4 regions of the Bacillus basilensis genome follow, and region 3 is predicted to be linked to each of the others. Evidence: riboswitches for the same ligand, from Rfam matches in the RefSeq annotation. Region 3 holds a riboswitch; each other region holds the start of a gene.

Region 1 (2,211 bases), on a different contig from region 3:
TTTTTAATGGATGGATTGAAAGGGGTAAGACAGACTTGGCCTGCTTTACTTGTAGCGGGTAGTTCGTTTGCAATTACTCAGTTCATTACAGCGACATTCTTAGGACCAGAACTTCCGGATATTACGTCAGCACTTGTAAGTTTAGTTAGTTTATCGTTGTTCTTAAAAGTATGGCAACCGAAAGAAATCTATCAATCCGGGCAAGCAAATAGTGAAGTAGCTGCAACAACAACGGCGGCATCGATGCCGAAATTAACGTTAGGAAAAGTTGTAAAGGCATGGTCTCCATTTATCGTATTAACGGTTATGGTAGTTATTTGGAGTCAAAGTTTCTTTAAAGCATTATTTGCTCCAGGAGGCGTGTTAGAAAGCCTTGTATTTAAGTTTGAAATTCCAGGCTTGCATAATTTGGTAATGAAGGCAGAGCCTATTGTAAATAAAGCGACGCCTTACGAGGCAATTTTGAAGTTTGATGTATTATCAGCAACTGGAACAGCGATTTTAATTGCTTGTCTCATTTCCATGTTTATTTTGAAAATGAGTGTAAAAGATGCAGTAGTAACATTTAAAGAAACGTTAAGCGAATTGAAAATGCCAATTCTATCTATCGGATTCGTATTAGGATTTGCATTTATCGCAAACTATTCTGGTCTATCTTCTACACTAGCATTAGCACTAGCAGGAACTGGCGGACTATTCCCATTCTTCTCACCATTCCTAGGCTGGATTGGCGTATTCTTAACAGGTTCCGATACGTCAGCGAATGCATTATTCTCAAATCTACAAGCAATTACAGCACAACAAGTTGGTGTATCTGAAGTACTTCTCGTTGCAGCAAATACAACGGGTGGTGTAACAGGAAAAATGATTTCTCCGCAATCAATTGCAATTGCTTGTGCGGCAGTTGGACTTGCTGGAAAAGAATCAGATTTATTCCGCTTCACAGTGAAGCATAGTTTATTCTTTGTAATTATTGTTGGTATTATGACGTATGTACAGGCATATTATTTAACGTGGATGATTCCATAAGTAACAAAAGAAATAAACTTTGCATTTTTCAGATTATCGTGTATGATGGGAAAGTATTGAAAATTAAATCAGTGATAAACTAGGGGTGCCTAACGTATGCGTAGGCTGAGAGAGAAGCGCGTGATCTTCTTAACCCTTTGGACCTGATCTGGCTCGTACCAGCGTAGGGAAGTTAACGGCTTTACATAATGATGTCTTTTATGAGCCAGGTCCTTATTTTTTTATGGACCTGGCTCTTTTTATTTTGGCATACGCTGGCCATATCTCGTCCTTGTCACGAACAGGGGAGGCAACAAAGGTTATGAAACAATCTGTTTCAGCTGAGCAAATTGAATTGAAATCGAGTTTACCAGGGAGTAAGAAAGTATATGTAGATGGACCACGCGCAGGTATGAAAGTGCCGATGCGTGAGATTGAACAAAGCGAAACGAACGGCGTCTCAAATCCGCCAATCCGTGTGTATGATACGAGCGGTCCTTATACGGATCCGGCGTATAAAGTAGAGCTGGAAAAGGGGATTCCAACGCCGCGCCACTCTTGGATTCTAGAGCGCGGGGATGTAGAGGCATATGAAGGGCGCGAGGTGAAACCAGAGGATGACGGTGTGAAAGTGGCTTCGAAACATACACATATTTTCCCGCAAATGGATCGCCAGCCGCTTAGAGCGAAGCAAGGTGCAAATGTTACGCAAATGCATTATGCGCGTAATGGCATTATTACGTCTGAGATGGAATACGTTGCGATTCGTGAAGGCGTAGAGCCTGAGTTTGTTCGTAAGGAAATTGCAGAAGGTCGTGCCATTTTACCAGCGAATATTAATCATCCGGAAGCAGAACCGATGATTATCGGGCGTAATTTTCACGTGAAGGTCAATGCAAATATCGGAAACTCTGCTGTATCTTCTTCTATTGCAGAAGAAGTAGAGAAGATGACGTGGGCAACGCGCTGGGGTGCAGATACGATTATGGATTTATCTACAGGTAAAAATATTCATACGACGCGTGAGTGGATTATTCGTAACGCGCCTGTACCAGTTGGAACTGTACCAATCTATCAAGCACTGGAAAAAGTAAACGGAATTGCAGAAGATTTAACGTGGGAAGTGTATCGTGATACGTTAATTGAGCAAGCGGAGCAAGGCGTGGATTACTTTACGATTCATGCCGGAGTATTACTTCGTTA
Region 2 (2,211 bases), on a different contig from region 3:
GTATGACATAGTTCCAATTATGTTAAACGAAAAAATGGATTTAATCGAAAAAGCGAAAGACATTGATTTTGCGCTGCTCGCATTACACGGAAAATACGGAGAAGACGGGACTGTTCAAGGAACGCTTGAAAGTTTAGGTATTCCTTATAGCGGGAGCAATATGTTATCTAGCGGTATATGTATGGACAAAAATATTTCGAAAAAGATTTTACGTTATGAAGGAATAGAAACACCAGATTGGATTGAACTTACAAAAATGGAGGATCTAAATCTTGATGAGTTAGATAAGTTAGGATTTCCGTTAGTCGTAAAACCAAACTCTGGTGGGTCAAGTGTTGGAGTAAAGATTGTCTATAATAAAGACGAATTAATTTCAATGCTGGAAACTGTGTTTGAATGGGATTCTGAAGTAGTAATAGAGAAGTATATAAAAGGTGACGAGATTACATGTTCCATTTTTAATGGAAAACAGTTACCCATCATTTCAATTCGACACGCGGCGGAGTTCTTTGATTACAATGCGAAATATGATGATGCTGGTACTATTGAAGAAGTTATTGAACTTCCAGTTGAATTGAAAGAACGTGTAAACAAAGCGTCACTGGCTTGCTATAAAGCATTAAAATGTAGTGTTTATGCAAGGGTTGATATGATGGTGAAAGACGGTATTCCATATGTAATGGAAGTTAACACATTACCAGGAATGACACAAGCAAGTCTACTACCAAAAAGTGCAGATGCAGCGGGAATTAATTATAGCAAACTATTAGATATGATTATTGAAACTTCATTAAGAGTAAGGGAAGAAGAAGAGTTTTAAGTAGCGGTATCATGAATACTTTTGACAGTAACATGAAGTATGTTATGATGAATACAATACAAAATTAAATATTTATCCACTAGGGGGGCCTATTATAGGCTGAGATCAAATGGGAATTTGAGACTCTTAGTACCTGATCTGGTTAATGCCAGCGTAGGGAAGTGGGAAAGACATTGCTATTTCATGAATAAATACTGTCAATTTCACTTTCTTTACGCCTGTAAAGAAAGTTTTTTTATTTTAAAGCGTTAATAACTGTGGATAAATACTTATATTAAATTAATTATTGGAGGAATTTAAATGACTTTTTCACAATCATTACGTAAAGAAGTAGATTCAATTTGGAAAGCAAGTTTTAACCATCCATTTGTAAAAAAACTTGGTGAAGGAACTTTAGATTTAGCTAGTTTTCGCTATTATGTGCTTCAAGATTCATATTATTTAAGTCACTTTGCTAGAGTACAAACTTTAGGAGCTGCAAAAGCACTGGAATTAGAAACGACAGCTCGTATGGCACACCATGCCCAAAATACATATGAGGCGGAATTATCATTACATGAGAATTTTGCGAAGAAACTTGGGATAACACAAGAAGAAAAAGATAATTTTATCCCTGCTCCAACTGCATACGCATATACTTCACATATGTATCGTGCTGCGTATGAAGGACATTTAGGCGATATCATTGCAGCAATTTTACCTTGCTATTGGCTGTATTATGAAATTGGTGAGCGTTTAAAAGAGTGTCAGCCAGAAGAGCCAATTTATAACGAATGGATTTCTGCTTATGGATCTGATTGGTTCCGCACATTAGTTGAAGAGCAAATTACACGATTAGATGCAATAGCTGAAAAAGTAACAGAGGCAGACCGAAATCGAATGAAACAACATTTTATGATTAGTAGTCAATATGAATATTTATTTTGGGAAATGGCTTATACTTTAGAAAAGTGGCCAGTGAATACAGAAGTAAAAGATGTAATTGGATAAAGAATAGGAGTAATGTTATAGATAGGTATGGATAATACCTACCTATCTATATATTTTTTCTTATTAGATTTGTGTAAAGTCGATAGTGCTGGGGATATGGCGAAATGGCATATCGATAAGTTAGTTAATTTAATTTTCTACGCATTAACTGGATAAACTTCTGCCACATGTATTAAACAATCAAATGGATTAACATATTTCGTTACTGCTCCAACTTCAGATGCACAACGTAATGGAATGAATTTCTACCTTGAACGTACAGGATACGGCATTATGGTTATTGAGAAATAAATTGAACTTAGTAAGCATGAAGATATGACGCTAGAATTCAAATTTTATAATTTCTATTTATAAAAATGAGCCCATAGTAAAAATAGGTATATGAACAAGGTGCATCATCT
Region 3 (2,211 bases):
ATGAAATATAGCGTGAATCTGTACGAGGGTACGTTAACACTTTATGTTGCTCATACAATTTCTGCATAATGTTTAATGTTTCTTTCGCAGAGTAACCGAACTTTTTATTTGCATCACGTTGTAATTCAGTTAAATCGTAAAGACCAGGAGAGAATGACTTCTTTTGTTTTTTATCAATGTCTATAACAGTGGCATTTTGTTTATCTAAAACTTTTACGATGCTATCAATTTTTTCTTTATTAAAACTACGGCTATTGCCATTTGCATCTTGCCACGTTAGTTTTAGTTGATTTGTTGTTTGAGCTTCAATGCCGTAATAAGTTTGAGCTTTGAAGTTCTTTATTTCATCTTCACGATTAGCGATCATAGCGACAGTAGGTGTTTGTACACGGCCGCAATTCAGCTGGGCATTAAAGCGAGTCGTTAAAGCTCGAGTCGCATTAAGACCGATATACCAGTCAGCTTCTGAACGCGCAACTGCTGAAGCATATAAATTGTCATATGCCTTACCTGGTTTTAAATTTGCAAAACCATCTTTAATTGCTTTGTCAGTAACGGATGAAATCCATAGACGTTTGATTGGTATGTTAACTCGAACCTTATCAATAATCCAACGAGCGACCAATTCTCCTTCACGCCCAGCGTCTGTTGCTACAATAATTTCATTTACATCTTTTCTAAGAAGCTGACTTTTTACAGCATTAAATTGTTTTCCTGTTTGTTTAATAACCGTTAATTTCAAACGCTCAGGTAGCATCGGTAAATCTTCTAAATTCCACTTTTTATATTTCACATCATAGTTTTCTGGATCTGCTAATGTAACAAGATGACCTAAAGCCCAAGTTACAATATATTTACTACCTTCAAGGTAGCCATTTCCTTTTTTATCACACTTCAGTACACGCGCAATATCTCGTGCAACAGAAGGTTTTTCAGCGATTACAACGCTTTTTGACATATTTAAAACATCCTTTCAAAATTCCATACGTTAACTATAGCATACATCTTCTTGAGATTCAGTTTCGCTCCATATTTGAGCGGTTTTTAGTGGAATGAACAAAACACCCACTGATTAAAGTTTCACTTGATTATGCTTATTGTTTTATAGGTTGCTTCTATATTAAATAGAAAAGTAAAGAACTTGTTATTTTATTAGAATAAGAGTAGACTTTGAAGTAGATGAATAATAAACACATGGGAGTTTGTGGATGCAAACTGAGAGTATGACTAATCCGTCATTGACCATTTGAACCTGTTGGATAATGCCAGCGTAGGGAGAGTGTAAAAGCACATGTTCAGGCACTTTGCGTACGCGCAAAGTGCCTTTTTGTGTATCTCCCATCACTATAGTTAGGAGATGAAAAGGATGAATATGAAAGAAATTAGTAAAGTAGTGGATTTGGTGAGAGAATCTAATCCGCTCGTTCATAATATTACAAATGTTGTTGTCACAAATTTTACAGCTAACGGTTTGTTAGCGCTAGGAGCATCGCCTGTAATGGCGTATGCAAAAGAAGAAGTGGCAGAAATGGCGAGTATTGCTGGAGCGTTAGTATTAAACATGGGGACACTACGTCCTGAAGAAGTAGAAGCGATGTTACTTGCGGGTAAATCAGCAAATGTAAACAATGTACCAGTACTGTTTGATCCAGTTGGTGCAGGAGCAACATCGTATCGAACAGAAGTTGCGAGACATATTCCGGCTGAAATCGAGTTAGCGATTATCCGCGGAAATGCAGCTGAAATAGCGAACGTTATTAATGAGAAATGGGAAATTAAAGGGGTAGACGCTGTTACTGGAAATGGCAATGTCGTAAGTATTGCAAGGCAGGCAGCGGATGAATTGAATACCGTTGCGGTAATTACTGGAGAAGAAGATGTTGTTACAGATGGAGAGCGAACTATTGTTATTCGAAATGGCCATCCTATTTTAACAAAGGTTACAGGAACAGGGTGTTTACTAACTTCTGTAATAGGAGCATTTGTAGCGGTAGAAAAGGATTATGTAAAGGCAGCTGTAGCAGCATTAACATTTTATGGTGTAGCTGCAGAACTGGCAGCTGCTAAGACGGTGGAAAAGGGACCTGGTAGTTTCCAAATTGAATTTTTAAATCAGTTAGCGAATACCACTTCGGGTGATATTGAGAAGTATGGGAAGATTGAGGAGTTAAAGTAAGGGGATGAAAAACATGATGCGCATTGAAGCAAAGA
Region 4 (2,211 bases), on a different contig from region 3:
TGTACTAGCATTGCTACGTACATTAAGTTTAGGTGTTGCAACTGTGTATTTCGTATTATTTTGAACTGTGATGCCTTTTACTAAAGGCTGTGAACCATTAGACACGAACGCCTTTTGTACGTAACCTGTTTTGCCATTATGTAAAATTTTATACCACTCACCTTGTTCTTCTTGAATGGTAACGAATTTCCCATTTGGTAATACATCTAAAATTGAAGATTCTAAATTAGGTTCAGAACGAACGTTTAATGCATTGGCATTAACAATGTATTGATTATTAGATTGAAGTTTGTTTTTTAGTAGAATAGCATCTTTTTGTACGTAACCTACTTTATTATTAACAGATACTTTATACCAGCTATTAGTTGTTTCGAGTATGTTTACTTTCGTATTAAAGCGAATTGTATCAATTGATGAGCTATTTGCGTTATCTTGTGTATGTAAGGCTACTTGATCGACTTTGACATATCCAGTTTTCACGTTAGATAATTGTTCAGCGTTGGCTGTTTGTACAGTTGTTTCTCCCATAGAAGGAAGTAAAGAGGCAATTGCGACAGTAGTTGCTGTTAAAGCAGTAGCTTTCATATTCATATAATAGAGACCTCCTCTAGTTGTATAGTTGTAATTTTATTATAGTATAAAGATATAATATAGTGGGTGTATTCACATAAATGTAATATGAAATCAATAAAAAAATAAATTTTTTGAGGATAATGATTCCTTATTATCCAATTAATTGGGATGATAATTTCTAAGATAGAATATAAATATTGTATAGTTTTATTATTTTGTTGACAATTGAGAAAATTAAAACAGTTGATGATGTCTTATTACGGTGTTATACTGACAGTGATAATTTCATAGTTTGCTAGGAGAGCTGGTGTTGCCAGCTGAGAGTAGGCCGTAAGCCTTTGATCCTTTTCATTACCTGATCTAGATTATGCTAGCGTAGGGAAGCAATTCGGACACTAATAATGAGTCCCCGTTTCTTTGCGTATAGAAACGGGGCTTTTTTATTTGAAAATTTCATATTGAAACCACTAGGGGTGCTTGTTGTGCTGAGAGAGGAATAATCCTTAACCCTTACAGACCTGATCTAGGTAATACTAGCGAAGGGAAGTGGAGCAACGAATAAATTATAATTTTATTTGCTGTAACCACTTCTTATTTAGAAGTGGTTTTTTATTTAGATATATAGATTGAAAGGGGATAGAGAAATGAAATTTTGCGATAGATTATTAGAAACTGTACAACCAGTTTGGGAGATGAGTCATAATCATCCGTTTGTAGTAGGTATGGGAGATGGCACGTTAGAAAAAGATAAGTTTCAGTATTATATTATTCAAGATTATTTATATTTGTTAGATTATGCAAAGCTATATGCGATTGGTGTTGTAAAAGCAACGAATCCACAAGTAATGGGGAAATTTGCTGAACAAATTGATGGCATATTAAATGGAGAAATGACAATCCATAAACAATATGCAAAAAGACTTGATATTTCTATAGAGGAGATAGAATCTGCCAAACCATCTGCTAAAAATTTAGCCTATACAAATTACATGATGTCTGTATCTCAAAATGGCACACTTGCGGAATTAATAGCAGCACTTCTTCCATGTATGTGGAGCTACTGGGAAATTGGAAAGCGTTTAAACGATATTCCTGGAGCAAGAGATCATGAGTTCTTTGGTGAGTGGATTCAAGGATATAGTTCGGAAGAATACGGTAACCTTTGTATTTGGTTAATAGATTTATTAAATGAAATGGCAGTTGGAAAGTCTGACAAAGAGCTAGATCGATTAGAGGAGATTTTCCTATATTCCAGTCGATTTGAATATTTATTCTGGGATATGTCCTATCGTAAGGAGATGTGGGGATTTGAGGAGCAAGAACATACTACAGTTTCATAATGTTTCTTTTCATTATGATGAGAAACCAATCATCAATGAATTAAATGCTTCTATACGAGATAAAGAGTTTGTAAGTATTATCGGACCGAGTGGATGCGGGAAAAGTACTTTATTTCGCCTTATTACAGGTTTAGAAGAAGCAAGTACGGGACAGATAGAGCTGACAGAAACAAAGAGCCATCCTGTAGGATATATGCCCCAAAAAGATATGCTCCTGCCATGGAGAACGATTATTGAGAATGCTGCCCTGCCGCTAGAGTGCCAAGGTGTACAGAAGAAAGAAGCACAAATAAAGGCA

What was found. A riboswitch is a leader RNA that binds a small molecule or an ion and turns the genes downstream of it on or off. The one in region 3 is predicted to bind thiamine pyrophosphate.
Region 1: another riboswitch for thiamine pyrophosphate. It lies ahead of thiC (phosphomethylpyrimidine synthase ThiC); the one in region 3 lies ahead of thiM (hydroxyethylthiazole kinase).
Region 2: another riboswitch for thiamine pyrophosphate. It lies ahead of tenA (thiaminase II); the one in region 3 lies ahead of thiM (hydroxyethylthiazole kinase).
Region 4: another riboswitch for thiamine pyrophosphate. It lies ahead of tenA (thiaminase II); the one in region 3 lies ahead of thiM (hydroxyethylthiazole kinase).

What each region holds. Positions count from the first base shown of each region.
Region 1 is NZ_JBNTQO010000011.1:141,827-144,037, forward strand. Features, by position in the region: gene lldP (L-lactate permease) at 1-1,029, shown strand, start outside; TPP riboswitch at 1,101-1,216, shown strand; gene thiC (phosphomethylpyrimidine synthase ThiC) at 1,331-2,211, shown strand, end outside.
Region 2 is NZ_JBNTQO010000001.1:372,286-374,496, forward strand. Features, by position in the region: gene ddlB (D-alanine--D-alanine ligase) at 1-820, shown strand, start outside; TPP riboswitch at 892-997, shown strand; gene tenA (thiaminase II) at 1,121-1,810, shown strand.
Region 3 is NZ_JBNTQO010000016.1:101,759-103,969, reverse strand. Features, by position in the region: gene topB (DNA topoisomerase III) at 1-958, opposite strand, end outside; TPP riboswitch at 1,185-1,294, shown strand; gene thiM (hydroxyethylthiazole kinase) at 1,367-2,176, shown strand; gene thiE (thiamine phosphate synthase) at 2,190-2,211, shown strand, end outside.
Region 4 is NZ_JBNTQO010000004.1:4,494-6,704, forward strand. Features, by position in the region: gene ACQVV1_RS09360 (SH3 domain-containing protein) at 1-591, opposite strand, end outside; TPP riboswitch at 861-972, shown strand; TPP riboswitch at 1,033-1,135, shown strand; gene tenA (thiaminase II) at 1,218-1,913, shown strand; gene ACQVV1_RS09370 (ABC transporter ATP-binding protein) at 1,882-2,211, shown strand, end outside.